DNA from 2 places in the Pseudomonas sp. FP1742 genome. Region 1 is predicted to be linked to the other one. Evidence: predicted binding sites of a transcription regulator. Region 1 holds the regulator's gene; the other holds the start of a gene.

What was found. Region 1 encodes sigma-54, which starts transcription at its own class of promoters, with help from an activator protein. Its sites were predicted from a motif close to ANTGGCATNNANNTTGCTNT; they were not measured.
Region 2: a site for sigma-54 is predicted at 11,799-11,818, ahead of PSH64_RS07610 (flagellar basal body rod protein FlgF). Genes of this name have one in related genera too.

The regions. Positions count from the first base shown of each region.
Region 1 is NZ_CP117460.1:1,031,702-1,046,826, reverse strand. Features, by position in the region: gene hisD (histidinol dehydrogenase) at 1-343, opposite strand, end outside; gene hisG (ATP phosphoribosyltransferase) at 470-1,105, opposite strand; gene murA (UDP-N-acetylglucosamine 1-carboxyvinyltransferase) at 1,232-2,497, opposite strand; gene PSH64_RS04505 (BolA family protein) at 2,520-2,759, opposite strand; gene PSH64_RS04500 (lipid asymmetry maintenance protein MlaB) at 2,874-3,179, opposite strand; gene PSH64_RS04495 (phospholipid-binding protein MlaC) at 3,176-3,829, opposite strand; gene mlaD (outer membrane lipid asymmetry maintenance protein MlaD) at 3,841-4,308, opposite strand; gene mlaE (lipid asymmetry maintenance ABC transporter permease subunit MlaE) at 4,308-5,105, opposite strand; gene PSH64_RS04480 (ABC transporter ATP-binding protein) at 5,105-5,914, opposite strand; gene PSH64_RS04475 (KpsF/GutQ family sugar-phosphate isomerase) at 6,191-7,165, shown strand; gene PSH64_RS04470 (HAD family hydrolase) at 7,165-7,689, shown strand; gene lptC (LPS export ABC transporter periplasmic protein LptC) at 7,697-8,269, shown strand; gene lptA (lipopolysaccharide transport periplasmic protein LptA) at 8,256-8,804, shown strand; gene lptB (LPS export ABC transporter ATP-binding protein) at 8,804-9,529, shown strand; gene PSH64_RS04450 (RNA polymerase factor sigma-54) at 9,803-11,296, shown strand; gene hpf (ribosome hibernation-promoting factor, HPF/YfiA family) at 11,376-11,684, shown strand; gene ptsN (PTS IIA-like nitrogen regulatory protein PtsN) at 11,697-12,161, shown strand; gene rapZ (RNase adapter RapZ) at 12,164-13,021, shown strand; gene PSH64_RS04430 (HPr family phosphocarrier protein) at 13,037-13,312, shown strand; gene pmbA (metalloprotease PmbA) at 13,442-14,788, opposite strand; gene yjgA (ribosome biogenesis factor YjgA) at 14,897-15,125, shown strand, end outside.
Region 2 is NZ_CP117460.1:1,697,572-1,712,696, reverse strand. Features, by position in the region: gene PSH64_RS07645 (glycosyltransferase) at 1-3,241, opposite strand, end outside; gene PSH64_RS07640 (flagellar hook-associated protein 3) at 3,337-4,902, opposite strand; gene flgK (flagellar hook-associated protein FlgK) at 4,916-6,976, opposite strand; gene flgJ (flagellar assembly peptidoglycan hydrolase FlgJ) at 7,000-8,298, opposite strand; gene PSH64_RS07625 (flagellar basal body P-ring protein FlgI) at 8,310-9,419, opposite strand; gene flgH (flagellar basal body L-ring protein FlgH) at 9,426-10,121, opposite strand; gene flgG (flagellar basal-body rod protein FlgG) at 10,173-10,958, opposite strand; gene PSH64_RS07610 (flagellar basal body rod protein FlgF) at 11,004-11,744, opposite strand; gene PSH64_RS07605 (sigma-54-dependent phenylalanine hydroxylase transcriptional regulator PhhR) at 11,992-13,554, opposite strand; gene phhA (phenylalanine 4-monooxygenase) at 13,958-14,743, shown strand; gene PSH64_RS07595 (4a-hydroxytetrahydrobiopterin dehydratase) at 14,849-15,125, shown strand, end outside.

The DNA.
Region 1 (15,125 bases):
AGCTCCAGGAGTCCTGTTTCTGTTTTTCGTGGTAGCTGCGCACACGGGTCGCGGCTTTTTCCAGGGCTTCGCGCTGAGGCACGGTGATGCGGGTCAATGCCAGTTCCAGGCGTTCGCGCGGCAGGATCAGGTCCGCCATGGACGCCACTTGCAGGCCGTCGAACTTCTGGGTGAACTCGACCACCGCCGCATCGCCACGCTCGCGCACGGCCTTGATGATGTCCAGCACCCGCTGATTGACCGAGTCGTCAGACACACTTTCCCAGCTCAGCAGATGATCCAGATGATGTGCGAAATCCGGGTCAGCAGCGTTGAGTCGGCGAATTGCAGTCGGTGCGGTCATAGCGAGAGCCTCATAGGATTGGCAAAAACTCAGGCGCCCTAACTTAGCAGTCGTTTCCGCTTGGGCACCTGAGAATTCTGGCTATGAGGCGGATAGACGGGCGCGGTTTATGGCCGCGCAGGTGAATCAGCCGCGGTGTCGAGACTCCACTGCCTTGCGCAGGGTGTCGATCAACGCCTGGATACGGGCATGCTGCATTTTCATCGACGCCTTGTTGACGATCAGACGGGAGCTGATGGCAGCGATGAAATCCTGTGGCTCCAGGCCGTTGGCCCGCAGCGTGTTACCGGTGTCGACCACGTCGATGATCTTGTCCGCCAGACCGATCAGCGGCGCCAGTTCCATCGAGCCGTAGAGCTTGATGATGTCGACCTGACGACCCTGTTCGGCGTAGTAGCGCTTGGCGACGTTGACGAACTTGGTGGCGATGCGCAGGCGGCCCTTGGGCTCGACTGCGCCGACTTTGCCGGCCGTCATCAGTTTGCACTGGGCGATTTGCAGGTCCAGTGGTTCGTACAGCCCCTGGCCGCCGTATTCCATCAGCACGTCTTTACCGGCGACGCCCAGGTCGGCGGCACCATGCTCGACATAGGTCGGCACATCGGTGGCACGCACGATCAGCAAGCGCACATCGGCCTGGGTCGTGGGGATGATCAGCTTGCGGCTCTTGTCCGGATTCTCGGTCGGCACGATGCCCGCTTCAGCCAGAAGCGGCAGGGTGTCGTCAAGGATGCGGCCCTTGGACAGTGCGATAGTCAACATGGGAAACGTCAGTCCTTATCAAGGTACTCATGCCCGGTCGCAAACGGCGCCGGACACACATCGAGCCTGAAACAGACTCGACTTCAACAAATCAACGGGCACGTCCCTGCGCCCATGCAGCGGAAACTAGCCCGGTACGCGGCGGATCTTGGCGCCGAGCATCTGCAGTTTCTCTTCGATGCACTCATAACCACGGTCGATGTGGTAGATGCGATCGATCAGGGTATCGCCTTCGGCGATCAGCGCCGAGATCACCAGGCTCGCCGAAGCACGCAGGTCGGTGGCCATGACTGGCGCGCCCTTGAGCTTTTCGATGCCGGTGACGATGGCGGTGTTGCCTTCGACCTGGATGTGAGCGCCCATGCGGTGCAGTTCGTAAACGTGCATGAAGCGGTTTTCGAAGATCGTCTCGATCACAGCGCCGGTGCCTTCAGCAATGGCGTTGAGGGAGATGAACTGCGCTTGCATGTCGGTCGGGAACGCCGGGTAAGGAGCGGTCCGCACATTGACGGCTTTGGGCCGCTTGCCGTGCATGTTCAGCTCGATCCAGTCTTCACCGCAGGTGATTTCAGCACCCGACTCGCGGAGCTTTTCCAGAACGGCTTCAAGGATGGTCGGATCGGTGTCCTTGACCTTCACACGCCCGCCGGTGACCGCTGCCGCCACCAGATAGGTGCCGGTCTCGATACGGTCAGGCATCACTTTGTAAGTGGTGGTGTGCAGACGCTCGACGCCATCAATGGTGATGGTGTCGGTGCCGGCGCCGGAAACCTTCGCGCCCATGGCGTTCAGGAAGTTTGCCAGGTCGACGACTTCAGGCTCGCGAGCGGCGTTTGCCAGAACGCTGCGGCCCTTGGCCAGAGCGGCTGCCATCATGATGTTTTCGGTACCGGTCACGCTGACGGTATCGAAGAAGAAGTGCGCACCGCGCAGGCCGCCTTCAGGGGCCTTGGCCTTGATGTAGCCGCCTTCGACGTCGATGACCGCGCCCATGGCTTCAAGACCACGGATGTGCAGGTCGACCGGACGCGAACCGATGGCGCAACCGCCAGGCAGTGCAACTTCGGCTTCGCCGAAACGGGCAACCATAGGGCCCAGTACCAGGATCGAGGCGCGCATGGTTTTAACCAGTTCGTACGGCGCGATCAGGGTCTTGATGGTGCGCGGGTCGATTTCGACGCTGAGCTTCTCGTCGATCACCGGCTCAATGCCCATTCGACCGAACAGCTCGATCATGGTGGTGATGTCGTGCAGGTGCGGCAGGTTGGCCACGGTCACCGGGCCATCGCACAGCAAGGTGGCAGCCAGGATCGGCAGGGCAGAGTTCTTTGCCCCGGAGATGCGGATCTCGCCATCTAGACGAGCGCCACCGGTAATAATCAATTTATCCATAAGAATCTCGACGCCCTTGGGCTCAGGTGCGCTCGGCCCAGGCCGCGCTGCTGAAAAATTTCATAGTAACCGCGTGGATGCTGCCATCGGCGATCCATGGGTTCAAATGGGCATAAATGCTCTGCTGACGCTTCACCGGGCTCAACGCCGCCAGTTCATCGCTAATCACGTTCAGCTGAAAGTTGCAGCCTTCGCCCTCAACTTCAATTTGAGTTCCTGGCAGCTTTCCTTCAAGGAAGCTCTTCACTTCTACGGCCTGCATGCTCAACCTCAATCGGCGCCCTGTGCGCGCGGGTCGGACATCATACAAAAAAGCCCCGCGCCTGCGAACCCCGCGAAGCAGGACTCTGACGGGGGGCTTCTTTATAGATGCCGGTTAGGGGTGCGCCAACAGCTCGGTCAATTCGCTGACCTGAGCGATTTCGCGCATGTCTTCGGGCATTGCGCGAATGCTCAGGGCCTTGCCAGCCGCCTGGGCATCGCGCATGAAGCACAGCAGCAGCGACAAGCCGACGCTGCTGGACTTTTCCACTGCGGAGCAATCGACCACCAGCGCCGCCGCGTTACTGGACTTGATCAGCGCCTGCCCCTGCTTGCGCAGGTTCGGGCCCGTCCGGTAATCCAGCACACCGCTGAGCAGCAGCTCGCCGGTTTCGCTCATGCGAATGGCCGACTCACTCATTGGGCTTTCTTCTCGACAGCTTTTTCGGTGTTTTCCTTGGCTTTGGCGACTTCCCCGGCCCAACCATTGATGGTTTTGTCCAGGTCGTTACCATTGCGCTGCATTGCATCAGCGAACTGATCGCGGAACAGCTTGCCAATGTTGATGCCATTGATAATGACGTTGCGCAGCTTCCACTCGCCGTTGATCTTCTCGAGTGTGTAAGACACAGGATAGATCGCGCCGCTGCTGCCCTTGACCGTCATGCCTACGCTGGTACGGTCTCCCGACTCATCCTTGGCAGGCTCAACGGTGATGCCCTGGTTGTTGTATTCGAGCAAGGCGTTGCCATAAAACTGGAACAGGCCCTTTTTGAAGTTTTCTTCAAACGTCTTCATTTGCTCGGGCGTTGCTTTGCGCGAGTATTTGACCGTCATGATGCTTTTGGAAATGCCCTCGGCATCCACCACAGGTCCGACGATGGTATTCAACGCCGTATAAAAGTCTTGTGGATCCTGCTTGTACTTCTCTTTATTGGCCGATAGGTCGGCAAGCATCCGGGTCGTGGTGTCCTGAACCAGATCGTGCGCCGACTGCGCCGCCACGGCGTTAGCCATCAACGGCAGGGCCGCGAGCAATATAAACAGGCCACGTCGTAAGATAGAGATCATTTAAAAGCTCCTCATTTAGCGTCTTTGCTAACGGTATTGAGCAGGAATTTACCGATCAGGTCCTCAAGCACCAGCGACGACTGCGTGTCGTGGATGGTCCCGCCATCCTTGAGCAGGGCTTGTTCCCCGCCCACACTGATGCCGATGTATTTCTCACCCAGCAGGCCAGCAGTCAGGATGGATGCGGTGGAGTCAGTCGGCAGGTTATCTACGCGCTTCTCCAGTTGCATGGTCACCCGACCAGTGAAGCTGTCGCGGTCCAGATCGATCGCCGTGACCTTGCCGATGGTCACACCGGCCATGGTCACTTTAGCTCTGACCGTCAAACCGGCGATATTATCGAAGTACGCATAAAGTTTATAAGTATCGGTGGCTGCGCTCGGGGACAGACCACTGACCCGCAACGCAAGCAACAGCAAAGCCAGTATGCCAGCCAGCAAGAAAAGGCCGACACCGATTTCCAGGGTGCGGTTTTGCATCAGAAATCTCCAAACATCAAGGCGGTCAGAATAAAGTCCAGGCCGAGTACAGCCAAAGAGGCGTACACCACGGTCTTGGTAGTGGCACGACTGATCCCCTCGGAAGTGGGCTCGCAGTCATAGCCTTGGAATACGGCGATCCAGGTCACGACGAAGGCAAACACGATGCTTTTGATAATGCCGTTGAGCACATCGTCGACAAACGTCACGCTGTTTTGCATGTTCGACCAGTAGGAGCCTTCATAGACCCCCAGCCAGTCGACAGCTACCCACGAACCGCCCCAGATACCCACCACGCTGAAAATCATTGCCAGCACTGGCAGGGAAATGAAGCCGGCCCACAGGCGCGGGGCAATGATGTACTTGAGCGGGTCGACCCCGATCATTTCCAGGCTGGACAGCTGCTCGGTGGATTTCATGTTGCCGATTTCGGCGGTCAGCGCCGAACCCGCGCGCCCGGCGAACAGCAAGGCCGTGACCACCGGCCCCAGCTCACGCAGCAGCGTCAGTGCAACCATCTGCCCGACCGCCTGCTCCGACCCATAGCTGGACAGAATGTTGAAGCCCTGCAGCGCCAGCACCATGCCGATAAACACCCCGGAGACCACGATGATCACCAGGGACATCACGCCCACCGAATGCAGTTGCTTGACCAGCAGGCCAAAACCGCCGCCGATGCCGCCACGACCGAGCAAGGCATGAAACAGGAACAGCGCCGAACGACCGAATACCGCCAGCACATCGATGCCGGCGTAGCCGAAGCGGCGCACTCTTTCTATCAGTGAAATCTTGCGCATCAACGCTTCCCCAGAAGATCTGCGCGGTAATCCGGCGCTGGAAAGTGGTATGCGACCGGGCCGTCGGGTTCACCTGTCAAGAATTGACGAATACGTGGCTCGTCCGATTTCATCAAATCCTCGGGCGTGCCCTGGCCCAACACTTGTCCATCGCCCACCACGATGAGGTAGTCGGCGATGCTCGCGGTCTCGGCCAGATCGTGGGAGACCACGATGCTGGTGATGCCCAGCGCATCGTTGAGCAGGCGGATCAGGCGTACCAGCACGCCCATGGCGATCGGGTCCTGACCAACAAAGGGCTCGTCGTACATGAGGATTTGCGGATCAAGAGCAATAGCCCGGGCCAGCGCGACGCGACGCTTCATGCCGCCGGACAATTCGTCAGGCATCAGGTCGATGGCGCCACGCAAGCCCACGGCCTGCAATTTGAGCAGGACAATGTCGCGGATCATTTCTTCCGGCAGCCCGGTATGAACACGCAGCGGAAAGGCGACGTTCTCGAACACATCAAGATCGGTAAACAGTGCGCCACTCTGAAACAGCACACCCATTTGCTTGCGCGCATCGAACAGATCGCTACGCGACAACGCCGGCAGGTTCTGTCCATTGACCCAGACTTCGCCGCTGGTGGGGCGCAATTGCGCGCCTATCAGCCGCAACAGCGTGGTCTTGCCACACCCGGAAGGCCCCATGATACCGGTGACCTTGCCGCGCGGTATGCGGATATCGACGTTATTGAAAATGCTGCGCGCACCGCGCTTGAAGGTCAGTCCCTTCAGCTCGACCGCGTAGGCGTTATCGGCACTCATCTAAACTCCTTGCGATGCAGCCTCTCACTCGGACGCCTGGCTTTCTGGCGAAAGCACATACCTCCCCGGGCAGGCCGAACTGGCGGCGAACTATATCACTGCAAAGGCCAAGCGCCCAAGGCCCAAGCTGGGCACGTTCAGCAACATGACCACCTGAAATCATCTATTTAGAGGGATTCGGTAACAAGGAATGACAAACCGCGACGAACTTGCGTGAGGGTTTTGATCATTACCGCTATAATCGCCGCCTTTTCATCAGGCTATACGATTTCTGACATGAACCAATCCAGCGACCTGATTCAATCTGCACAACGCACCATCCGCCTCGAACTGGAAGCCGTACAAGGCTTGCTGCCCCATATCGACGCAGATTTCGTACGCGCTTGCGAGATGATTCTGGCCAGCAAAGGCCGCGTGGTCGTGGTCGGCATGGGCAAGTCGGGGCATATCGGCAACAAGATTGCCGCCACCCTTGCCAGCACCGGCACCACGGCTTTCTTTGTACATCCGGCCGAAGCCAGCCACGGCGACATGGGCATGATCACTCGCGATGACATCATCCTGGCGCTGTCGAACTCCGGCTCCACCAATGAAATCGTCACCCTGTTGCCACTGATCAAGCGCCTGGGCATCAAATTGATCAGCGTCACCGGCAATCCCGACTCAGCGCTGGCCAAGGCCGCCGAAGTCAACCTCAACGTTCACGTCGAGCACGAAGCCTGCCCGCTGAACCTGGCACCGACCTCGTCGACCACCGCCGCCCTGGTGATGGGCGATGCCCTGGCGGTTGCGCTGCTGGAAGCCCGCGGCTTTACCGCTGAAGATTTCGCCTTTTCCCACCCTGGCGGCGCGCTGGGCCGACGCCTGCTGCTGAAAGTGGAAAACGTCATGCACGCCGGGCAAGAGCTGCCGCAGGTTCAGCGCGGCACCCTGCTCAAGGACGCTCTGATGGAAATGACCCGCAAGGGCTTGGGCATGACCGTGGTTCTGGAAGCCGACGGCAAACTCGCCGGGATCTTCACCGACGGCGACCTGCGCCGCACCCTGGACCGCAGCATCGACATCCACAGCGCCACCATCGACCAGGTCATGACCGCCCATGGCAAGACCGCACGTGCCGAGATGCTTGCCGCCGAGGCGCTTAAAATCATGGAAGACCACAAGATCAATGCGCTGGTCGTGGTCGACAGCGAAGACCGCCCGGTCGGCGCCTTGAACATGCACGACTTGCTGCGCGCGGGAGTAATGTAATGAGCACGGACCTGCTGCTACGCGGCAAACAGATCAAACTGGCGGTATTCGACGTCGACGGCGTGCTGACCGACGGGCGCCTGTACTTCCTCGAAGACGGCAGCGAATTCAAGACCTTCAATACCCTCGACGGCCAGGGCATCAAGATGTTGATGGCAGCCGGCGTACAGACGGCTATCATCAGCGGCCGCAAGACCCCGGTAGTCGAACGCCGCGCGAAAAACCTCGGCATTCCACACCTGTTCCAGGGTCGCGAAGATAAACTGGTGGTGCTCGACGGGCTTCTTGCCCAACTGAACCTGAGCTATGAACAAGTGGCCTACCTTGGCGACGACCTGCCAGACCTGCCGGTGATTCGCCGGGTTGGCCTGGGCATGGCGGTGGCCAACGCTGCCAGCTTCGTGCGCGAACATGCCCACGGCATCACCCAGGCCCGTGGTGGCGAGGGTGCCGCTCGCGAATTCTGCGAATTGATCCTGCGCGCCCAGGGCCGCCTCGATGCGGCCAACGCCGCGTACCTGTGAGCCCATCATGCTGAGCAAAAAGATTCGCAACATCCTGATATTCGGTTGCATCGCGGCGCTGTTCGCCGCGGTCGGCTACTGGAACATCAGCCCGGAACGCTTCCTCGACAAGCCAGTGGCCAAGGTCGATGAAAGCGCGATCGACTATTACGCCATCAACGCCCATAGCGTGCAGTACCTGCCGGACGGCAAATTGCAGTACGAAATGACGTCCGACAAGGTCGAACACCTGAAAGCGACCGAAGTGACGTTACTGTCCAATCCTGACCTGAACATGTTTCGCGGTACCGAGTTCCCCTGGCATGTCCAGAGCGAACGCGGCGAAGTCAACCCGGACGGCACCCAGGTCGAGCTGATTGACTCGGTACGTATCACCCGTTTCGACGAAAAAAACCGTAAAACCCTGATTACCACCACCCGTATGACAGTGTTCCCGCAGCAGCAATATGCGCAGACCGATCAACCCGTTAGAATCGACGGCGCTGGCGGCGTATCGACAGGCAACGGAATGAAAGCGTACTTGAAAGAAAGCAGGATACACCTGCTATCTAACGTAAGAGGACAGTATGAGGCTCGTTAAAACTCTCCCTATTTTGCTCAGTCTGAGCGCAGCACTGGGAAGCGTGAGCGCCTGGGCTCTGCCGACCGATCAAGCGCAGCCTATCCGCATCCAGGCCGACGACGCCCAGCTGGACGACAAGAATGGTATTGCCACCTATAAAGGTGACGTGATCATCACTCAGGGCTCGATGATCGTTAAGGGCAACACCGTGACCATCACCCGCACGCCTGCGGGCGACATCGACGTGGTGACTTCGGTGGGCAACCTCGCCTACTTCGAGCAACTGCAGACCGCCGGCGACACCAAGCCTGTTCAGGGCTGGGGTGTAACCATCCAGTACCACGCGGCGCAAAACCGCGTCGTGCTGATCGACAAGGCTAAAGTTGTCGACAAGGACAACAACACCACCCAGGGCGAGAAAATCGTCTACGACACGGTCAAGAAGCTTGCGAGCGCCGGTCGCGCCACGGGCAACAAAGTCACCGAGGCGCGTCCGCGCATCGACATGGTGATCCAGCCGAAAAAGAAAACCGACGAGCAAAAGGCCCAGTAATGGCAACTCTGAAAGCTCAGCATCTGGCCAAGAGCTACAAGAGCCGCCAGGTCGTGCGTGACGTCAGCCTGTCCATCGACAGCGGTCAGATCGTCGGCCTGCTTGGCCCCAACGGTGCCGGCAAGACCACCTGCTTCTACATGATCGTCGGCCTGGTGCAGGCCGACCAGGGCCGCGTACTGATCGACGACCTGGACGTCAGCCACCAGCCCATGCACGGTCGCGCCAAAGCCGGCATCGGCTATCTGCCGCAAGAGGCGTCGATCTTCCGCAAGCTTTCGGTGGCCGACAACATCATGGCCATCCTCGAGACCCGCAAGGAACTCGACAAGGCCGGTCGCCGCAAAGAGCTGGAAAGCCTGCTGCAGGAATTTCACATCCACCACATCCGGGACAACCTTGGGATGAGCCTGTCCGGTGGCGAACGCCGCCGCGTGGAAATCGCCCGAGCACTGGCCACCAACCCGAAATTCATCCTCCTCGACGAACCTTTCGCCGGCGTGGACCCGATCTCGGTGGGCGACATCAAGCAGATCATCCATCACCTCAAGGCCAAAGGCATTGGCGTGCTGATCACAGACCACAACGTCCGTGAAACCCTGGACATCTGCGAAACGGCCTACATCGTCAACGATGGCCAACTGATCGCTGAAGGTGACTCCGCCACTATCCTGGCCAACGAATTGGTCAAGGAAGTGTATCTGGGCCACGAGTTCCGCCTGTAAGCGCTGAGGTGCCTGGCCAATCGCCCGGGCGCTTGTTTCAATAAAAAATCAATAGGTTTTTATTGTTACGGCGCTCCAGGCAAACACGTCGCTCCAAAGGTGTTCAGCCATCAGCAAGGGCCACGTGTCAATAAAGCTTTATAGTTTTTTATTGTTACAGCGCTCTAGGCAAACACTTCAGTTTCAGGCATATAATTTGCTTATGTTTGGCGCTTCGGCGCCCTGTAGTGGATGGCGCATGTGCGCCGGCGAATAAGGTGTTAAGCCCCTGCCATGAAACCATCGCTAGTCTTGAGAATGGGCCAGCAGCTGACGATGACACCGCAGCTGCAACAGGCTATCCGCCTGCTCCAATTGTCGACCCTGGACCTGCAACAGGAAATCCAGGAGGCCCTGGAGTCCAATCCGATGCTCGAACGCCAGGAAGAAGGCGACGACCTCGATAACGCCGACCCCTTGGCCGATAACGCCGAACAAAAACCCAACCCCGACATTCAGGAACCCTCCTACCAGGAAACCGCTCCGACGGTGGATAACCTTGAGGACGGCGACTGGAACGAGCGCATTCCCAACGAATTGCCTGTCGACACCGCCTGGGAAGACGTCTACCAGACCAGCGCCAGCAGCCTGCCGAGCAACGATGACGACGAGTGGGACTTCACCACCCGCACATCGGTCGGTGAAAGCCTGCAAAGCCATTTGCTCTGGCAACTGAACCTGGCACCGATGTCCGACACCGATCGCCTGATCGCCGTGACCCTGATCGACTGCATCAACAATCAGGGCTATCTGGACGAGACCCTCGAGGAAATCCTCGAGGCCTTCGATCCGGAACTGGACATCGAGCTGGACGAAATCGAAGCCGTCCTGCACCGCATCCAGCAATTCGAACCCGCCGGCATCGGCGCCCGCAACCTGGGTGAATGCCTGCTGCTGCAACTGCGCCAACTGCCCGCCAAGACCCCTTGGCTGGCGGAGGCCAAGCGCCTGGTCACCGATTACATCGACCTGCTCGGCAGCCGCGACTACAGCCAGCTGATGCGCCGCATGAAGCTCAAGGAAGATGAACTGCGTCAGGTGATCGAACTGGTCCAGAGCCTCAACCCGCGCCCGGGCTCGCAAATCGAGTCCACCGAAGCCGAATACGTCGTTCCCGACGTGATCGTACGCAAGGACAACGAGCGCTGGCTGGTGGAGCTGAACCAGGAGTCGGTGCCACGCCTGCGGGTCAACGCCCAATACGCCGGCTTCGTGCGCCGCGCCGATACCAGCGCAGATAACACTTTCATGCGTAATCAGTTGCAGGAGGCTCGCTGGTTCATCAAGAGCCTGCAAAGCCGCAACGAAACCCTGATGAAAGTAGCCACTCAGATCGTCGAGCATCAACGCGGCTTTCTGGAGTACGGCGACGAAGCCATGAAACCGTTGGTGCTGCATGACATCGCCGAAGCGGTGGGCATGCATGAATCGACGATTTCACGGGTGACCACGCAAAAATTCATGCATACCCCACGGGGCATCTATGAACTGAAATACTTTTTTTCCAGCCACGTCAGCACCTCCGAAGGCGGGGAATGCTCGTCTACGGCGATCCGCGCGATCATCAAGAAACTGGTTGCCGCGGAAAATCAGAAAAAGCCGTTGAGTGACAGCAAGATCGCTGGTTTACTGGAGGCACAAGGCATTCAGGTAGCCCGTCGTACGGTCGCCAAGTACCGCGAATCCCTGGGGATCGCGCCTTCCAGCGAACGGAAGCGGTTGATGTAGCCGCCGGGCTCGCCACAGCGTTCCAGTGGCAGGCATTTCTGCCTGCCGCTTTATGCACTGGCAACGAAGGAGAAGCTGTATGCAAGTCAACATCAGTGGACACCAACTGGAAGTGACCGAACCTCTTCGCACCTACATCGGCGAAAAACTCGAACGATTAGAGAGGCATTTCGACAAGATCACCAACGTGCAAGTCACGATGAACGTCGAGAAGCTGCTGCAGAAAATCGAAGCCACGCTGCATATTCCCGGCGGAGAAGTAGTCGCCAATGCCGAGCATACGGACATGTATGCCGCCATTGACCTGCTGACCGACAAGCTGGATCGCCAACTCAAAAAGCATAAGGAAAAGACCCAGAGCCTCCTCCAGGGCGCGACCGGTCGTTAACACTCCCAACCCATGATCCGACTTGAAAGCATCCTGACCCCCGGCCGTTCCCTGGTGAACGCGCCGGGTGGCAGTAAAAAGAAAGCCCTCGAACAAATTGCCAACCTTATCCACCGCGAAGTACCGGATCTGGAAATGCAGGACGTCTTCGAGGCCTTGATTGCCCGTGAGAAACTCGGCTCTACCGGTTTCGGCAACGGCATCGCGATCCCCCACTGCCGGCTCAAAGGCTGCACCTCGCCAATCAGTGCGCTGCTGCACCTGGAAGCCCCTATCGATTTTGACGCCATTGACGGCGCCCCGGTTGACCTGCTGTTTGTTCTACTGGTCCCGGAAGCCGCCACCGATGCGCACCTGGAACTGCTACGCCAGATCGCCAGCATGCTTGACCGCAAGGAAGTGCGTGAAAAACTGCGCAGCGCCCCGAGCAACGAAGCCTTGTATCAGGTTGTCCTGGACGAGCAAAACGGTCACTAATCATGCGCCTGATTATCGTCAGCGGCCGCTCCGGCTCAGGTAAAAGTACTGCCCTCGATGTTCTCGAGGACAACGGCTACTACTGCATCGACAACCTGCCGGCCGGTCTGCTGCCGGAACTGGCCGAGCGTGCGCTGATTCATACCGAACTGGCACAACCGCTGGTGGCGGTGTCCATCGATGCGCGCAACTTGCCGAGCCATCTGTCACGCTTTCCCGAACTGCTGGAAGAAGTCCGCAGCCGGCATATCCAGTGCGATGTGCTGTACCTGGACGCCGACGAAGAAACCCTGCTCAAACGCTTTTCGGAAACACGCCGTCGTCACCCGCTCAGCAGCGCCAATCGCTCGCTGGCGGAGGCGATAGAGGACGAAACCAATTTACTGGGGCCGATCGCCGACCTGGCCGACCTCAAGGTCAACACCACCAATCTGAACCTGTATCAGCTGCGCGATACCATCAAGCTGCGCCTGCTGAATCAGCCGGAGCCCGGTACTGCGTTCCTGGTGGAGTCTTTCGGGTTCAAGCGTGGCATGCCGGTGGACGCCGATCTGGTGTTCGACGTGCGCTGCCTGCCTAACCCTTACTGGAAACCGGAGCTGCGGGCACAGTCCGGGCTCGATCAACCGGTGGCCGACTACCTGGCGGCGCAGCCGGATGTCGAAGAGATGTTCCAGGACATTTCCTCCTACCTGCTCAAGTGGCTGCCCCGCTTTGCCGCCAGCAACCGCGCCTATGTCACTATTGCCATTGGCTGCACCGGCGGGCATCACCGCTCTGTCTACCTGACCGAACGTCTGGGCCAGGTCCTGCAACAATCCCTGAAGAACGTCCAGGTTCGCCACCGCGACCTCAGCTAAAGGATTCACATCGCGATGCCTGCTCTGGAAATCGAAATCATTAACAAGCTGGGCCTGCATGCCCGCGCGTCTGCCAAATTTGTCGGAGTCGCCGGTCAGTTCAAGGATTGCACGATCAGGGTAGGACGCACGCCAGAAACCGTGGTCGACGGCAAAAGCATCATGGCCATGATGATGCTGGCTGCTGGCAAAGGCACAAAAATCTACCTGAGTACCGAAGGTGAACAGGAGCAGGAAGCGCTGGATGCACTGGTGGCGCTGATCAACAACTACTTCGACGAAGGCGAATAAACAGCAAAAGATTGCAGCCTTCGGCAGCTCCTACGCGTCTTTGGGCGATGCTAAGGGCTGCGATCCAATGATCCAAAAAAAACGCGCTACCCAATTGGGTGGCGCGTTTTTTTGTGCAGCAATCGCAGCTTAGCTGCCCGCCACCGTCATCCGCTCGATCAACACCGAACCGGTGCGAATGTTGCTGCGCAATTCCAGGTCATTACCTACCGCAATGATCTGCTTGAACATATCGCGCATGTTGCCGGCGATGGTCACTTCCTGCACCGCGAACTGGATCTCGCCGTTCTCGACCCAGAAACCCGCCGCGCCACGGGAGTAATCGCCAGTGACCATGTTCAGGCCCTGCCCCATCAGTTCGGTAACCAGCAGGCCACGACCCATGCGGCGCAGCAAGGCCGCCTGATCTTCGTCGCCATGGGTGACGAACAGGTTGTGCACGCCGCCGGCATTGGCGGTGCTCGGCATGCCCAGCTTGCGGCCGGAGTAAGTGCCGAGAATGTAGGACACCAGCTCACCGTTCTCCACGAACGGCTTGGCGTAGGTCGCCAGGCCATCGCCGTCGAAGGCAGAGCTGCCCAAAGCGCGCATCAAGTGCGGACGCTCATCGATGGTCAGCCACTCTGGGAACAGTTTCTGCCCCAGCGTGCCTTCGAGGAACGACGATTTGCGATACAGACTGCCGCCGGAGATTGCCGAGAGGAAACTGCCGAACAAGCCACCGGCCAGCTCCGCGGAAAACAGTACAGGCACTTCGCAGGTCGGCACCGGGCGCGCGCCCAGACGGCTTGCTGCCCGTTGCGCGGCACGCTGGCCGATGCTCTCCGGGCTGGCCAACAAATTGCCCTGCCGGTTCACGTCGTACCAGTAATCGCGCTGCATCTGGCCATCGGCTTCAGCGATCATCACGCAGCTGAGGCTGTGACGGGTCGAGGCGTAACCGCCGATAAAACCGTGGCTGTTACCGTAAACCCGGCAGCCCTGGTGAGTACTGAGGGTAGTGCCGTCGGCATTCTTGATCCGGCTGTCAGCAGCAAACGCCGCCGCTTCACAGGCCAGGGCCTGCTCGATCGCTCGCTCCGGGGTGATGCTCCATTGGTGGAACAGGTCGAAATCCAGCAGGTCCTTGGCCATCAGCGCTTCATCCGCCAGGCCCGCGGCTTCGTCTTCCGACGTGTGTTTGGCGATCGCCAGCGCAGCGGCAACGGTTTCGCGAATCGCCTCCGAACCACTGGCCGAGGTGCTGGCCGAGCCTTTGCGCTGCCCTACATACAAGGTGATGCCAAAGCCCTGATCGCGGTTGAACTCAACGGTTTCGACTTCCCGCTGACGCACCGTGGTCGACAGGCCCTGCTCCAGCGACACCGCCACTTCACAGGCACTGGCCCCCTGGCGCTTGGCTTCAGCAATGATCTGCTCGACTTGTTCTTGCAGTGCCGGCAACGCTTGTGGGCCGACGCTTTCAACTGCACTCATGCTGTTCTCCACTCAAATTCTGCTTTCGGCTGGGGCCTTCGAGCGACCGGGCCGGACAAGCGGCCCCCGACTGGTTATCATGGCGGCGTTTCTTTGCGGACTGCCACCATGGTTGATTCTTACGACGACTCCCTCGACGGGGGAGAAAAAAGCAAAACCCAAGTCAAACGCGAGCTGCATGCTCTGGTTGACCTTGGCGAGCGCCTTACAACGCTCAAGCCTGATCTGCTGGCCAAACTGCCGTTGACCGACGCTCTGCGCCGGGCCCTGGCCGATGCGCCCAAGCACACCGCGCATATCGCGCGTAAACGGCACCTTCAGTTCATCGGCAAGCTGA
Region 2 (15,125 bases), 670 kb from region 1:
ACGGGTAGCTCTGCAAGCCGATGGTGGAGTGAAACTCATGAACGTACGGGCGCAAGGCGTCGGGGCACATGCCGAAGAACACCCACTCGACTTCGTTCGCCAGTTCGCGCACCACCTCGGCAATGATCTCCAGATCACCGGTGTGGCTGGTGCCTCCGCCCCAACCGACGCGCGGCTTACTGGAGGTGCGACGACGGCTGGTCAGCGTCGCCCATGGGTCCGGCGACAGCATGTTCGGCACCACACGGATCTCGCTGTGCATGCTCGACAAAGCATCGGCCAGCGGCTGAGTGGTAACCACTACCCGGTCGCACAGGCCAATGCCTTCACGCAGCAATTGCTCGGTGTTGACCGGTTTGTTGCGAGCGTGGGTGTTTTTCTTCGGCGCACTGATGATGTAGTCGTCGAGTTCGAAAATCCGCAGCGCACTGGAATACTTTTTCATCCGCAGAATGTCGCCGGCGGCGCCTTCGCTGTAACGCCCTTGCAAGATGATCGTGTCCGGAGACAGACGTTCGATCTCCACAGTCGACGGCGACTCGTAGGCCACCCGCGCGATCACGCGCCCGGCCGCTTCGAGTTCTGCCAGCGGCGCGGTCACCCGGTAGTGGCCGACGGCGGTGCTGTTGACCGGCAGACCGAGAATCAACGGTAAAGCGCGAGAACAGAACGGATTCCAGTTATTGCGCAGCGACGGCTCCAGGCTGAAGCTGGAAATTCCAAGACTCAGCGCCGGACTGTAGGCCGGATCCTTGGCGATCTTCGGCAACCATTTGCGATAGAACGCTTCCTGTTCAAGCTCGCGCAGCGCCAGTGTCGAAGGCTGTGCCGGCGATACCTCTTGCGGCACCCACACCACACTGGCGTAAGGCGTCCAGACCACCAGGTAGCCGTCCTTATTCGCCCGCAAACACAAGTCGACATCGCTGAGGCCTTGGGTAAAGGTCGCCTCATCGAACTGCTCGAGGTCATCAAACACTTGCTTGCGCACCATCAGGCAGTGACTGCTCACCGCGCTCCAGTTCTGCGTCACGTGCAAACGCTGCATGTAACCGCGAGAACCGGCCGCCTCACCATAAAACGGTGAACCGACCGGCCCCGCCAGGCCAAGAATCAACCCGGCACTGACGATCGAGCCCTCAGGGCTGAGAATACGAGCACCGACGACTCCCACCTCGGGACGCTGGGCGTGATTGAGCAATTCATCCAGCCAGTCGTTGTCGCAGATCACGGCCTGCGCACTGAGAAGTAACAAGTACTCACCATGGGCCAGGCTCGCGGCGAAGTTGCGGATCGCCGCGTCGTTGGCGTCGCCGGCGTAACGCAGTACCCGCAGCATTGCCGCGCCCAGTTGCGCCATGGCGGCCAACCAGTCGAGCATCGCCGGGTCATCAGTGCCGCTGTCGACAATCAGGATTTCGTATTGGGTGTAAGCCGTGCGCTCGATCAAGCCTTCAATGCAACGCTGCAACGCGTACAGTGAATCGCCGGTCTGGATGATGATCGACACCAGCGGACGCGCTGCATGGAGATAGTCGATGCGGTTGATCAACGGCAATGCTTCCTGCCGGATCGCGTGCGCCACACCAATACGATCCAGGTGTGCGCCGACCATCCCGGCGTTGCTCTCGATCACTTCGGGCAACGACAACCAGTCGGCGAAGGTCTGGCTCGACTCCACCTGAATCTCGGCAATGTGTTCGATGGTCTGCGGCCCGGCCTCTTCCACCAGGCGCCATAGCAGATCGTGCGGTGCCAGCTCACCGTGAGCCGGATCGAAACCGCCCAGCATCATGAAGCGTTGACGCTCGAAGGCCAGGGTTCGACCAACGTAGGGATAGGCACGCATCAGGTCGAGGTTGAAATCGGGCTTGAATACCGGGTCGGTCGACTCGCCATCGACCCGCGCGCCCTCGTCGCTGTAGGCACAAAGAATGCCCGGCGAACCCGCAATGCGTTCTGCCAGGATCAGCAGAGCCGACTCGCGCAAGGTGTCGCCGGCCCGCAGCAGGCAAAACCAGTGAGCGCCTTCCAGCTGCGGCACCACCGCGTTGAGTTGTTGGACCCAATCCGCCTGAAACGGCAACTGCACCACGCGATCGTCGGCGACGCTGGATGCATCGGAGAGCACCAATACCGCTTGCGGCGCGTAAAGCTGACGACTGATGCTTTGCAATGTAGTGTTCAGCGCAGCACTATCGGCGCCGCTATCGATCACGATCGGCACGATCTGCGGACGGAATGCCCAGCTGTCGATGCGTTGTGGCAAGAGTCGCTGCTCGACATCGGAGAACCTGCGGATCGCCAGCCATTCGCGATAGAAATCGGCGTAACTTTCGCTTTCCCCACCCACCCGGCCATTCACCACCGTGTTGCGGTTGCCCAGGATGCGCACCACGCACAACTCTTCCCAGGCGTGGGGCTGCCCGGTGATTTTGTACAGGTCGATGTAGCGCACCCAACCCGACGCCGGAGCCGATTCACCGCTGCGCGCCGCGAGCATCTGCGAAAGCCAGCTCCACTCCACCGCCGCGGCCTTGATCATTTCCGGGGTTTTGCTCAAACGCTCCGGGTACAGACGTTCAGTACTCAGTACGGTGCTCAGGGACACCAGGTTACCGCGACGCATCAGACACACGAACAAGGCGAAATCGAGCATGGCGACGAAACCGGCGCCTTCCTGAATCAGGGCTGGCAACAGCTCCAGCACATCGGCGCGACGCATCAGGGTCGAACTGAAATTACCGAGGAAATTCTTCGGTGTGCCCTCGAAGATCGCCAACATGTCATCGCCCTTGAGCAAGGCGTCATTCGGCGAAAACCGGCAGTTGTCGACCCGTGGCGGCAGGATGAAATTACCGGCATCGCTGAGCATTCGCAGGGCAAACACCACATTCACGTCCGCGTGATCAATCAGCACCTGCGCCTGCAATGCAACGCTCGGCGCGAACAGACGATCGTCATCGCACAGCACTTTGATCAGTTCGCCACGGGCTTCTTCCACGCAGCGCAGCACATTCCTCTGTAACCCCAGACGTTGCGGATTACGCAGATAGCGAATCGGGTGGGCTGGCTCGACGAAGGCATCGACAATGTCGCGAATCTCGGTGTCGGGCGAGTCATCACAGATGACAATTTCGACGTGCTCGTAGGTCTGGGCGAGCGCACTTTCCAATGCCTGACTGAAGAAGCGCGGGTTGAAGGCAGGGATGACGATGCTGACGAGGGGGCGTTGATTCACGACGGGAAACTCTCGAGCGGCGGGCCTCTACCCTTTCAGGCAGAGGCCCCGGAACCGCTTGGAAAAAGACGGTTGGCAGCTCGGCAGACGCCGGCTCAGACCTTGTTGAACAGGCCCAACTGAGCAATCTTGCTGAAGGCCAGTTGCGAGGCCTGCAACATGGTTTGTTGCAAGGTCAAACGGGTCATCACTTCAGCCGGATCGGAATCGCGGATCGACGATTGGGTCTGGGCATTGGCCAGCTTCAGGCTCTGGTTGGTATCGCTCTGGGTGTCCAGGGCAGCACCGCGCCCACCGACAGAGCTCAAGGCGCTGGACAGCTGATCGGTGCCGCTGGCCAGGTTGGCAACGCCGGAAGCCAGTGACGCTTGCAGTTTCTGTGTGGCGATCGGGTTACCGTTGGTGGGTGTATTCAGTGCGGTTTTCAACTGGTTCACGGTGTCCAGAATGTTCTGGGTTTCATGGGTGTTGACCGCAATGCTGAACTGATCGTTGGCAGCCGGTGTACCGCTGACAGTGAAGCTCACACCCGAGGCGGTGGCGACGCTACCGGCCATGGTTCCCGTCGATACCGGCTTGCTGCTTGCCGTCAATGGCGCTGCGTACAGTTCGAAGGCGGTGGGACTGGTGAACTTCAGGATCGCCGAGCCACTAGGAAAACTGGCGTGGTAATTCACAGGGTTGGTGATATTGCTGGCGGTGATCTGCGCCGTCGAAGGGTTGCCCGGGCTGCCGGTTGCGCTGAAGGTATCCGGCTTGGCCGCCAGGGTGAAAGTGTGACCAGGCAGCACAGTCGCCGCCGTATCGCCAGCGCTCAGATTGATGTTCAGGGTCAGCTCGACACCACGGAAAGTGACGGCCTGGCCCACCTTGCTGGCCGGATCGAATGCACCACCCTGGCTGGCTTCGGCGGTCACGTCGTTGCCGAGCGAATCAGTGATTTTCAGCTGGGTGCCGCTGACGAAGTCCACGGTGTATGGCTCACCACTGCGGAACTTGGTGTTGTAGGTGACGTTCGACGACACCTGGCCGTTGGACAGGGTCACACGGCCGTCATCCACCACTGGCGCAGTCCGGGTTACCTCGCTGCGGCTGGTGTTGATCGCCTGCTGGAACACGTCCCAACCGGTGCTGTTGGTAGCCATCGACATGGTGTCGCCGACTGCCAGGTCAAGCGTCACCTGGTCACCGTTGTAGCTGTAGGTGCCATCGTTGTTGCGGGTGAACGGCACGGTGTCGCCCTTGGAGCCGGCGAAGATGTATTTGCCGTTCTCGTCCTTGCTGTTCATCAGGCTCAGCAATTGCTCTTCGATCTGCCCCAGTTCCGAGGCATTGGCCTGACGGTCGGCATCCGTGTAACCGGCGTTACCAGCGCTGACGGCCAGTTCCCTGGCGCGCTGCAATACGTTGCCGATGCTGGTCATCACCGCTTCGGTGGTACCCAGGGTCCCCTTGATGGTCGTGGCATTAGCCTCGTACTGATCAAGCATCGAAGCCTGCTGACCCAGTTGCAGCAAACGCGAAGCGCCGACCGGATCATCGGCCGCGGTATTCACGCGAACCAGGCTACTGGCCTCTTCGCTGCTCTTGACCACGTTGGAAAAGTTCTTCTGATAGTTGGCAGCAGAGGACTCGTAAAACTGGGCGGTAGAAATGCGCATGGGCTACGACTCCTTAAAGACTGTTGATCAGTGTGCTGAAGATTTCCTGCGCAGCCTTGATGATCTGCGAAGACGCGGTGTAGTACTGCTGGTACTTGACCAGGTTGCCGGTTTCCTCATCGAGATCGACACCGGACAACGAGTCGCGAGCCCCCTTGGCGTTGGCCAGAATCGCTTCAGTGGCAGCGCTGTCGAGCTTGCCTTGCGCGGCCTTGGCGCCGACGCCCTCGACCAGTTTGCCGTAGGCGTCGGTCAGGGAGATGCCTTTGCTGGCGGAACCGGTATCCACAGTCTGCTTGGTTTGCAAGCCGGCCAGTACGGTGCCGTTACGGTTGTCCAGCGTGCCTGGCTGACTGAGCGAGACATTGATCGCGGTGCCGTTACCTGGCGAACCGGCCACGGTCATGTCAAACGACACAGTGCGCTGCACGATGGGCGGCCCCGGATCATTGATCGCGGCACCGGTGCCGTCGACCAGCGGAATGGTCAGGCTCAGCGTATTGTTCTGGCCCGGCACAATGGTGCCGCTGCTGAGCGAGTTGCCTTGGGCATCGAGCATTTGGTAAGTCTGAGTCGTACCACCGGCCGCACCGAACACGATCTTGACCGGCGTCGAAGTCTTCAGGCCATTCTGGATCGTGGTGGTGGTCGCCGTGTCGTAGACGTCGAACTTGGTGGTCAGGGTCGGTTGACCGCTGGCCGGAATCGTCAGTGTGCCGCTGCCGCCCGCGGCAATGGCCGCGCCCAACGGTGCCGCGAAGGCCAGACGTTTGGAGTCGGTCATCTCGGTCTTGATGTTGGTCGCCGCGTTGCGGGTCGGGGTGATCTTGAACGTGTCGCCGGCTGCCGCGGTGCCACCAGAGAGCGTCATGGAGAAACCATCGATCACCGGTGGCGGCGTGGTCAGCGTGCTGAACGCGCCCATGGCGGTGCCTTCAGGCAGACGCTGCACGGTGTAGTTGGTGGCGCTGGTGAAGGTGACCTTGTAATCGTTGATGGTCAGCTTGCCGCTGTCCTCGATGCTCACGTCGAAGTTGCCGGAGCCGGCGCTGTTACCGACCGTGGCAACGCTGCGCTGAGCCATTTGCGCGGCACTGTTGATGCTGTTGAACAGGTTCGAACCAAAGTCACCGTTCTTGTCGATGCCCTGGGCCTGGACGGTGTTCATCTGATCGGCAACGACCAGCGCCACACGCCCCAGCTCGTTCATGGCCGGGTCCAGCACGGTGCTGCGATAACGCAGCAAGCCGCCCATTTCGCCACCGGTCACCACCGAAGTGATGTCGATGGTGCTCGAACCGCGATTGAGTTGAACGGCCGAACGCGACGGGTCGTCTTTGCTCGGTACCACTTCCAGCTTGCTGGCGGTGCTGCCCATGACCAGCGGCTGACCACTGCCCAGGTAAATGTCGAGGTTACCGTCACGCTCCATCACTTGAGCACCGGTGAAGGTGGACAACTGGCGCACGGTCTCGTTGCGCGCGTCGAGCAAGTCGTTGGGCTGGCCGCCGGCGTTGGAAACTTCGGAAATCTTCTGGTTCAACTGGGCCACGGTGGCCGCCAGTTTGTTGACCTGATCGGCCATGTCCGCCAGGTTGCCATTGATGTTCGCGTTCTGCGTGGTCAATTGGCTGGAGATCGAGTTGAAACGGTTGCTCAAGGCCTGTGCATCGCTGAGCAGCAGTTGGCGGGAAGCATCGTCGCCCGGTTTGGCGTTGACGTTCTGCACCGAGGCGAAGAACTTGGTCAGGGCGCCGTTGAGACCGGTGCCGCTGTCCGACAGCAACTTGTCGAGCGGGCTGATCTGCCCGGCATAGGCCGCCGAGTCGCTGTTGAGCGAGGTGGTGGTTTGCAGTTGCGCATCGAGGTAGCTGTTGTACACCCGACGCACATCGGCCAGGGTCGTACCGGTGCCGATGTAGACATTGCCGAACTGATTCGAGGCCTTGGTGCCCTGCACGGTTTGCTGGCGTGAGTAACCGGCGGTGTCGGCGTTGGCAATGTTATTGCCGGTAGTCATCAGCGAGGATTGGCCAGCGGCCAGACCCGACATCCCGATATTGAGCAAACTCATGGTTCAGACCTTATACCTTGTGCCTATAAAGGCGTGGTGGAAACGCCCGCCGCAGCGTAGTTTTGGTAACTCGTCATCTGCTTGGCTATCTGCGAAATCTTGCTTGCGTAATCCGGGTCGGTTGCATACCCGGCTTTTTGCAACTCGCGTACAAACTGTTCTGGGTTATCGGCCGACTTCAGCACATCTTGATAGCGATTGTTGCTTTGCAGCAGCGTCACAAGGTCATGGAAACTGTCCTTGTAAGAGGCATAGGAACGGAACTCGGCCGTCTCCTTGACCATCTGGCCATTTCTGAATTCGCTGGTGATCGCCCGCGCCGAATCGCCCTTCCAGTTACCGCTGGCCTTGATGCCGAACAGGTTATGGCTACTGCTGCCATCCTGAGCGCGCATGACCGATTTACCCCAACCGGTTTCCAGGGCAGCCTGAGCCACCAGGTAACGCGGATCGACACCGATACGGTCGGCAGCCTCTTTGGCCATCGGCAGCATGGTGTTGACGAATTCGTCGGCGGAGCTGAAGGCTTTCTTCGGCGGCGCCAGGGGGATTTGAGCCATGGCACGACCATAGATCTGCAGGCGCCCGCTGGATGCCGTATCCGTTTGCGAAGCCAGCCAGTCGCCGTTGTACAGCGAACCGGAACCGGTCGTGGTGCTCTGCGGCACCTGGATTTTGTTCTGCGTTGCGGTGGCGTTCGTCGCCGTGGTCGATGCTGACGGCACCAGCCCTGCGAGCAAACGGTCGGCCAGTTTCGGCGGCAGCGCCAGACGCCGCTGATTGATCAGCGCCATGTCATTGCGGTGAGTCCCCTCGCCCGCGTTCGCCGGCAACTTCACCGCGCGCGAAGCCCACAACGGACGCTCACCATTGAGGCGCGACAGCGGCCCGTTGGTGGCGACCGTGCCGGCGGCAATCGGTGTTTCCACGGCGGCCTTCGCGGCGGCTTGCTTGGCGGCGGACGCTGCCGCAGCCTCACCCGGCGCCAACGGTTTGTTCTTCGACATCTGGCGCATCAGCACATCCGCCAGGCCAATACCGCCGCCTTCGCGGGACAGGGAAACGGCCAACTGCTGGTCGTACATTTCCTGGTATTGCTTGGCCGCCGGCGTATTGAGCGGATTGTCCTGGCCCAGCGCTTCGGTGGCCGAGCGCATGGACTTGAGCATTTCACCGAGGAACAGCGATTCGAATTCCTGCGCCACTTTGCGCATGTTCGCATCGCTGTTCTTGTCGCCGACCTTGAGCTGATTCAAACGATTCAGGTCCGAGTAGGAACCCGAGTCGCTGCTGCTGACCAGACCGCTTTTGCGCATATCCATGATCGCCGTCCTCAGATCACGATCAGGTCGGCTTGCAACGCGCCGGCCTGCTTCAGCGCTTCGAGAATCGCCATCAAGTCACCCGGTGCCGCGCCAACCTGGTTCACCGCACGAACGATTTCGTCGAGGGTGGTGCCCGGGCCGAACTTGAACATCGGCTTGGCTTCTTGCTGAGCGTTGACCCGCGAGCGTGGCACGACCGCCGTCTGCCCGTTGGACAGAGGGCCGGGCTGGCTGACGATCGGGTCTTCGGTGATGGTCACGGTCAGGCTGCCGTGGGTCACGGCGGCCGGGGAAACCTTGACGTTCTGGCCGATCACGATGGTGCCGGTGCGCGAGTTGATGATGACTTTCGCCACCGCCTGGCCCGGATCGACTTCGAGGTTTTCCAGGATCGACAAATAGTCGACCCGCTGGCTTGGATCGAGTGGCGCGGTCACGCGGATCGAGCCACCGTCGATGGCTTGGGCAACGCCAGGGCCGAGCATGTCGTTGATCTTGTCGACGATGCGCTTGGCGGTGGTGAAGTCCGAACGATTGAGGTTCAGGGTCAGGCTGTTGCCCTGATTGAAACCGCTCGGCACGGCACGTTCGACCGACGCACCGCCGGGGATGCGACCGGCCGACGGAACGTTGACGGTGATCTTCGAACCGTCACGACCTTCGGCATCGAAACCACCGACCACCAGGTTGCCCTGAGCGACGGCATAGACGTTACCATCGATACCTTTGAGCGGCGTCAACAGCAAGGTGCCGCCGCGCAGGCTCTTGGAGTTACCGATGGACGCCACGGTGATGTCTATCTGCTGACCCGGCTTGGCGAACGCTGGCAAATCAGCGCTGATCGACACGGCCGCGACGTTCTTCAATTGCACGTTGCCGGAACCTGGCGGCACCTTGATGCCGAACTGCGAGAGCATGTTGTTGAAGGTCTGCAGGGTGAACGGGGTCTGGGTCGTCTGGTCACCGGTGCCGTTAAGCCCGACCACCAGGCCATAGCCGATCAATTGGTTGGAACGCACGCCGGAAATACTGGCGATGTCCTTCAGCCGTTCAGCTTGAGCATCGAAGGCTGCGCACAGCAAAAGAGCGCCCACCATCAGGTGTTTAAGATTCAACATAGCCACCTAGAAAGGGAACAGCGGGCTGAGGAAGAAACGGTCGAACCAGCCTGGCTGACTCGCATCGGCAAACGCACCGGTGCCCGAATAGGTGATGCGTGCATCGGCGACGCGGGTCGACGACACGGTGTTATCGGTGGCGATGTCATCGGCGCGAACGAGGCCGGCAATCCGTACCAGCTCGTCACCGGTGTTGAGGGTCAGCCACTTCTCGCCGCGCACGGCGATGATGCCGTTGGGCAACACGTCGGCGACGGTCACGGTGATCGAACCGGTCAGACTGTTGCTCTGGCCGGACTTGCTGTCGCCCTTCGTCGAGCGGTCGGCGCTATAGCCGGCATTCAGGCTCAGATCGTTGCCACCGATCGGGTTATTGGTGGTCAGGCTGGAGCCGAACAACGAGGTCAGGCCGATCTTGTTATCGCTGTTCTTGTCCATCTGCGAGTTGGCGTTCTTGCTCGCCTGGGTGCGCTCGTTCAGGGTGATGGTGATGATGTCACCGACCCGGAACGCCTTGCGGTCGCTGTACAGGTTCTGTTCGAAACCGGCCTGGTAGATCGAGCCGTTATTGGCGGCAGCCGGCAGCGGCGTGCGCGGCAACACCGGGGCGTAGTAAGGGTCATTGGGCCTGGGCGGCGGGGCAACGCAGCCCGCGAGCACGACGACCCCACTCAGTGCCAGAACAGATACAAAGCGATTCATGACCCTACCTCACGGTATTGCAGACGACTCATGGCCGCCTCATAGACTTGATTACAGATTCTGCGTTACGAACGAGAGCATCTGGTCGGCGGTGGAGATCACCTTGGAGTTCATCTCGTAGGCGCGCTGAGTGGTGATCATGTTGACCATCTCTTCAACGGTGCTGACGTTGGACGTTTCCAGGGTGTTCTGCAGCGTGGTGCCGAAACCGGCCAGGCCCGGGGTGCCGACTTGCGGCGCGCCACTGGCAGCGGTTTCCAGGAACAGGTTGTTACCCACTGCCTGCAGGCCGGCCGGGTTGATGAAGTCGGCGGTTTGCAGGTTGCCGATCACCTGGGAGGCCGGGTTGCCGGCAACGGTGATCGACACGGTGCCGTCACGGCCGACAGTGAAGGTCTGGGCGTTGTTCGGAATGACAATGGCCGGCTCCAGGGCGAAGCCGCTGGCGTTGACGATCTGGCCGTTGGAGTCCAGGTGGAAGGTACCGTCACGGGTGTAGGACGTGGTGCCATCGGGCTGCAGAATCTGAAAGAAACCACGACCGTCGATGGCCATGTCCAGTGGCTGCTCGGTGGTTTGCAGGCTACCGGCGGTGAAGTTTTTCTGGGTGCCGACGATGCGCACACCGGTACCCACTTGCAGACCCGACGGCAGTTCGCTGTCCTGGGTCGACTGGGCGCCTGGCTGGCGCTTGATCTGATACAGCAAGTCCTGGAACTCGGCGCGGTCACGTTTGAAACCCGTGGTCGATACGTTCGCCAGGTTGTTGGAAATGGTGGTGAGGTTGGTGTCCTGGGCGGACAGACCTGTTTTGGCAACCCATAGAGCCGGAAGCATTCGATTCTCCTCGTGCGCCTGTTTTACGGCGCGACGTTCTGATAATTAGCTGATCTGCAAGACCCGAGCCATGGCCTGGTCATCGTCTTTGGCGGTGTTCATCATCTTGATGTGCAGCTCGAACTGCTTGGCCAGCGCCAGCACCGAAGTCATTTCTTCCACGGCGTTGACGTTGCTCGACTCGAGGAATCCGGACACCAGTTTGACGTTGGCATCGGCTTGCGCCGGCTTGCCGTCCTTGGTGTGGATCGAACCGTCCAGGCCTTTGGTCATGTTCTTGAAGTCCGGGTTGACCAGTTTGATGCGGTCGACTTCGGCCATCACCCGCGGGCCTTCGCCCATCGCACGGATGCTGACGGTGCCGTCTTCGCCAACTTCGATCTGCTGCTCGGGCGGCACGGCAATCGGCCCGCCATTGCCCATCACCGGCATACCATTGCCGGCGCGCAGCACGCCCAGGGCGTCAACGTTCAGGCTGCCGGTGCGCACGTAGCTCTCACCGCCATCGGGGTTCTGCACGGCGATCCAGCCATTGCCTTGCACCGCGACATCGAGGTCGCGACCGGTTTCCACCAGGGCGCCAGGGGAGAAGTCGGTGGCCGGACGTTCAGTCATGGCAAACGCGCGCGCCGGAAAGCTGTCACCAAATACCGGCATCGAACGGGCCTGTTCCAGGTCCTTCTGAAAACCGTTGGTAGAGATGTTCGCCAGGTTGTTGGCATGAGCCTTCTGCGCCAGTGCATTCTGGCTGGCGCCGGTCATTGCCACATAAAGGTACTTGTCCACACTCTTTCCTCTGCATGCCGGACGTTTGCCGCCCACCGCTGTACTGCTGAGCCATAAGCAATTTGCAGACCAACTTTTTTCTGGCGGCGCCGGGCCCGGCAAACAAAGGACTTGAGGGGATTAGAGGAGATTGGGGGAATGTATCGAAGACGAAAAACCGGCGGTGTCATGCCGCTTACGGCAAGCATCGACCTTTGCAGTCAACACAGAACTCTGTGGCGAGGGGGCTTGCCCCCTCGCCACAGGTTTAAACACCCGGCTCTTTGCCCACCTCATACTCGCGTAACTTATTGGCAATGGTGGTATGGGAAACCCCCAGTCGCTTGCCCAGTTGCCGACTGCTCGGATACTCGGAATACAAGCGCTCCAGCACCGCTTTCTCGAAGCGCCCGACAATCTCGTCCAGCCCGCCCTCGAGGGAGAAATCGCCAAGCGGCTGACGCACGCCGTAGTCCGGCAAGCGAATGTGCTCGGCTTTGACGGTGCCGCCCTCACACAGGGAGACGGCCTGAAACAGCACGTTCTCCAACTGCCGCACGTTACCCGGCCAGTGATAGTGACTGAGCCGCTCCATCGCCGCCGGGGCCAGTTTCGGCAACGGGCAACCGATCTGTCGACTGGCCTGATCGAGGAAGTGCTCCACCAGCGGTGCCAGTCCGTCGAGGCATTCGCGCAGTGGCGGGATGTGCAGCGAGAGCACGTTCAAGCGGTGGTACAAGTCCTGGCGAAATTCACCGCGAGCACACAGCTCGGACAAGTCCACCTGAGTCGCGCAGATCACCCGCACATCCAGATAGACCTCTTCATCGCTGCCGACACGACGGAAGCAACCGTCCTGCAGAAAGCGCAGCAATTTCACCTGCAAGCGCGGGCTCATTTCGCCGACGCCATCAAGGAACAGCGTACCGCCCGCCGTCAGCTCCAGAAGGCCGAGCTTGCCTTCGGCCCGCGCCCCTTCGAAAGCGCCGGGGCCGTAGCCGAACAACTCGGTCTCGGCCATGGACTCCGGCAGGCCTGCGCAGTTGAGCGCCATCAGCGGCGATTGCCCACGCGGGCTCGCCAGGTGACAGGCCCGCGCCAACAACTCTTTGCCGGTGCCGGTTTCGCCTTCGATCAATAACGGCGCATCCAGTGGTGCCATGCGCCGCGCTTCGCGAACCACCGCCGCCATCACTTTCGAGCTTTGGAAAATGCTGTCGAAGCCGCGCAACTCCTGTTTGCGCACGTTATAGATGCGCTCGCCCACCCGATCCGCCCGGTGCAGCGTCAACACCGCCCCGGCCATGGCTTCGCTTTCGTCATGCTCCGATTGCAGCGGCGCGATGTCGGCGAGAAACACGTCCCCCTTGACCTTCACCCGCAAGCCGTTGATCCGCGACTTGTTGGCGCGCACCAGTTCCGGCAAATCGAAATCCTCGGCGTACCGCGACAGCGGAATCCCCGGCACCTCATCCACCCGCACCCCGAGCAACTGCGCCGCCGCACGGTTGGCCGCAACGATGGAGCCGCCCATGTCGATCGACAGCACCGGAAACTCCAGGGCACCGAGCAAGGCATTGAGCTCCATGTGCCGACGCTCGCTGGGCATCAGCCCTACACGCTTGACGCCGAACACCCCGCCGATCGCCTCGAACTTGGGCCGCAACGCCTGGAACTGAATGTTGATCAGATTCGGACAGTGCAGATAGATCGCATTGCCATGCTCACCGCCCACCTCGCCGCGAGCGACGTTGATCCCGTACTCGACCAACAGGTTGAGAATGTCGCGCAGGATACCGATGCGGTTCTGGCAGTGGACTTTGATACGCATATGAAGGCCCGTAACAGCGGTGAGTAAGTTGATACTGAGCGCACAACCTGTGGGAGCGGGCTTGCTCGCGAAAGCGGTCTGCCTGATACATCAATGTCGAATGTGCCGACGCTTTCGCGAGCAAGCCCGCTCCCACAAGGGAATTCGCAGTGCCTTCGGACGTATTTTTTTGCCGAGCAGCTCAGTTAGTCGTCAAGATTATGTGACACCCGCAGGCCATTTCAAACCCGTAAATATCAATACTTGCGCCACAGCAGCCAATCCGTAACGAATTCTTTACGAAAAGCGCGGAATTTTCCTACACAAGACGCGGATCACCTGCTGCAACACCGAACACCTTGGGGTATTTCTAGGTCCATAGCTGTACACACAACAAGAACGATTCCCCTAGCAGGAGAGCAGCATGAAGCAGACGCAATACGTGGCTCGCGAGCCCGATGCGCAAGGTTTTATCGACTACCCCGCCGAAGAACACGCGGTGTGGAACACGCTGATCACTCGCCAGCTCAAAGTGGTCGAGGGCCGTGCGTGCCAGGAATACCTGGACGGTATCGAAAAACTCGGTCTGCCCCACGACCGCATTCCGCAACTTGGCGAAATCAACAAAGTCCTCGGTGAAACCACCGGCTGGCAAGTTGCCCGAGTGCCCGCGCTGATCCCCTTCCAGACCTTTTTCGAATTGCTGGCGAACAAGCAGTTTCCGGTGGCGACCTTTATTCGTACCCGCGAAGAGCTGGATTACCTGCAAGAGCCGGACATTTTCCACGAGATCTTCGGCCACTGTCCGCTGTTGACCAACCCCTGGTTCGCCGAATTCACCCACACCTACGGCAAACTCGGCCTACAGGCATCCAAGGAAGAACGCGTGTACCTGGCGCGCCTGTATTGGATGACCATCGAGTTCGGCCTGGTCGACACGCCGCAAGGCTTGCGAATCTATGGCGGCGGTATTCTGTCCTCGCCGAAAGAAACTGTTTACGCCCTGTCGGACGCACCTGAGCATCAGGCCTTCGACCCACTGGAATGCATGCGCACGCCGTACCGCATCGACATTCTGCAACCGCTGTACTTTGTCCTGCCGAACCTCAAGCGCCTGTTCGATCTGGCCCACGAAGACATCATGGGCATGGTCAAGCAAGGTATGCAGCTGGGGTTGCACGCACCGAAATTTCCGCCAAAAGCTGCGTGACCCGCGACTTTTGGCATCAAGTGAGTCTGTTACGGATCGCCGCTTTGCTTTAGCGTGGTCCCACTGACGACCGTTTTTCAAAACACTCGATTTCAGGAACACATCATGTCCACATTGAACCAAGCCCATTGCGAAGCCTGCCGCGCCGACGCCCCTCAGGTCAGCGACGAAGAATTGCCGATCCTGATCAAGCAGATCCCTGACTGGAACATCGAAGTGCGCGACGGTGTGATGCAGCTGGAAAAAGTTTTCCTGTTCAAGAACTTCAAGCATGCGCTGGCGTTCACCAACGCCGTCGGTGAAATCTCCGAGGCTGAAGGTCACCACCCGGGCCTGCTGACCGAGTGGGGCAAAGTCACCGTGACCTGGTGGAGCCACTCCA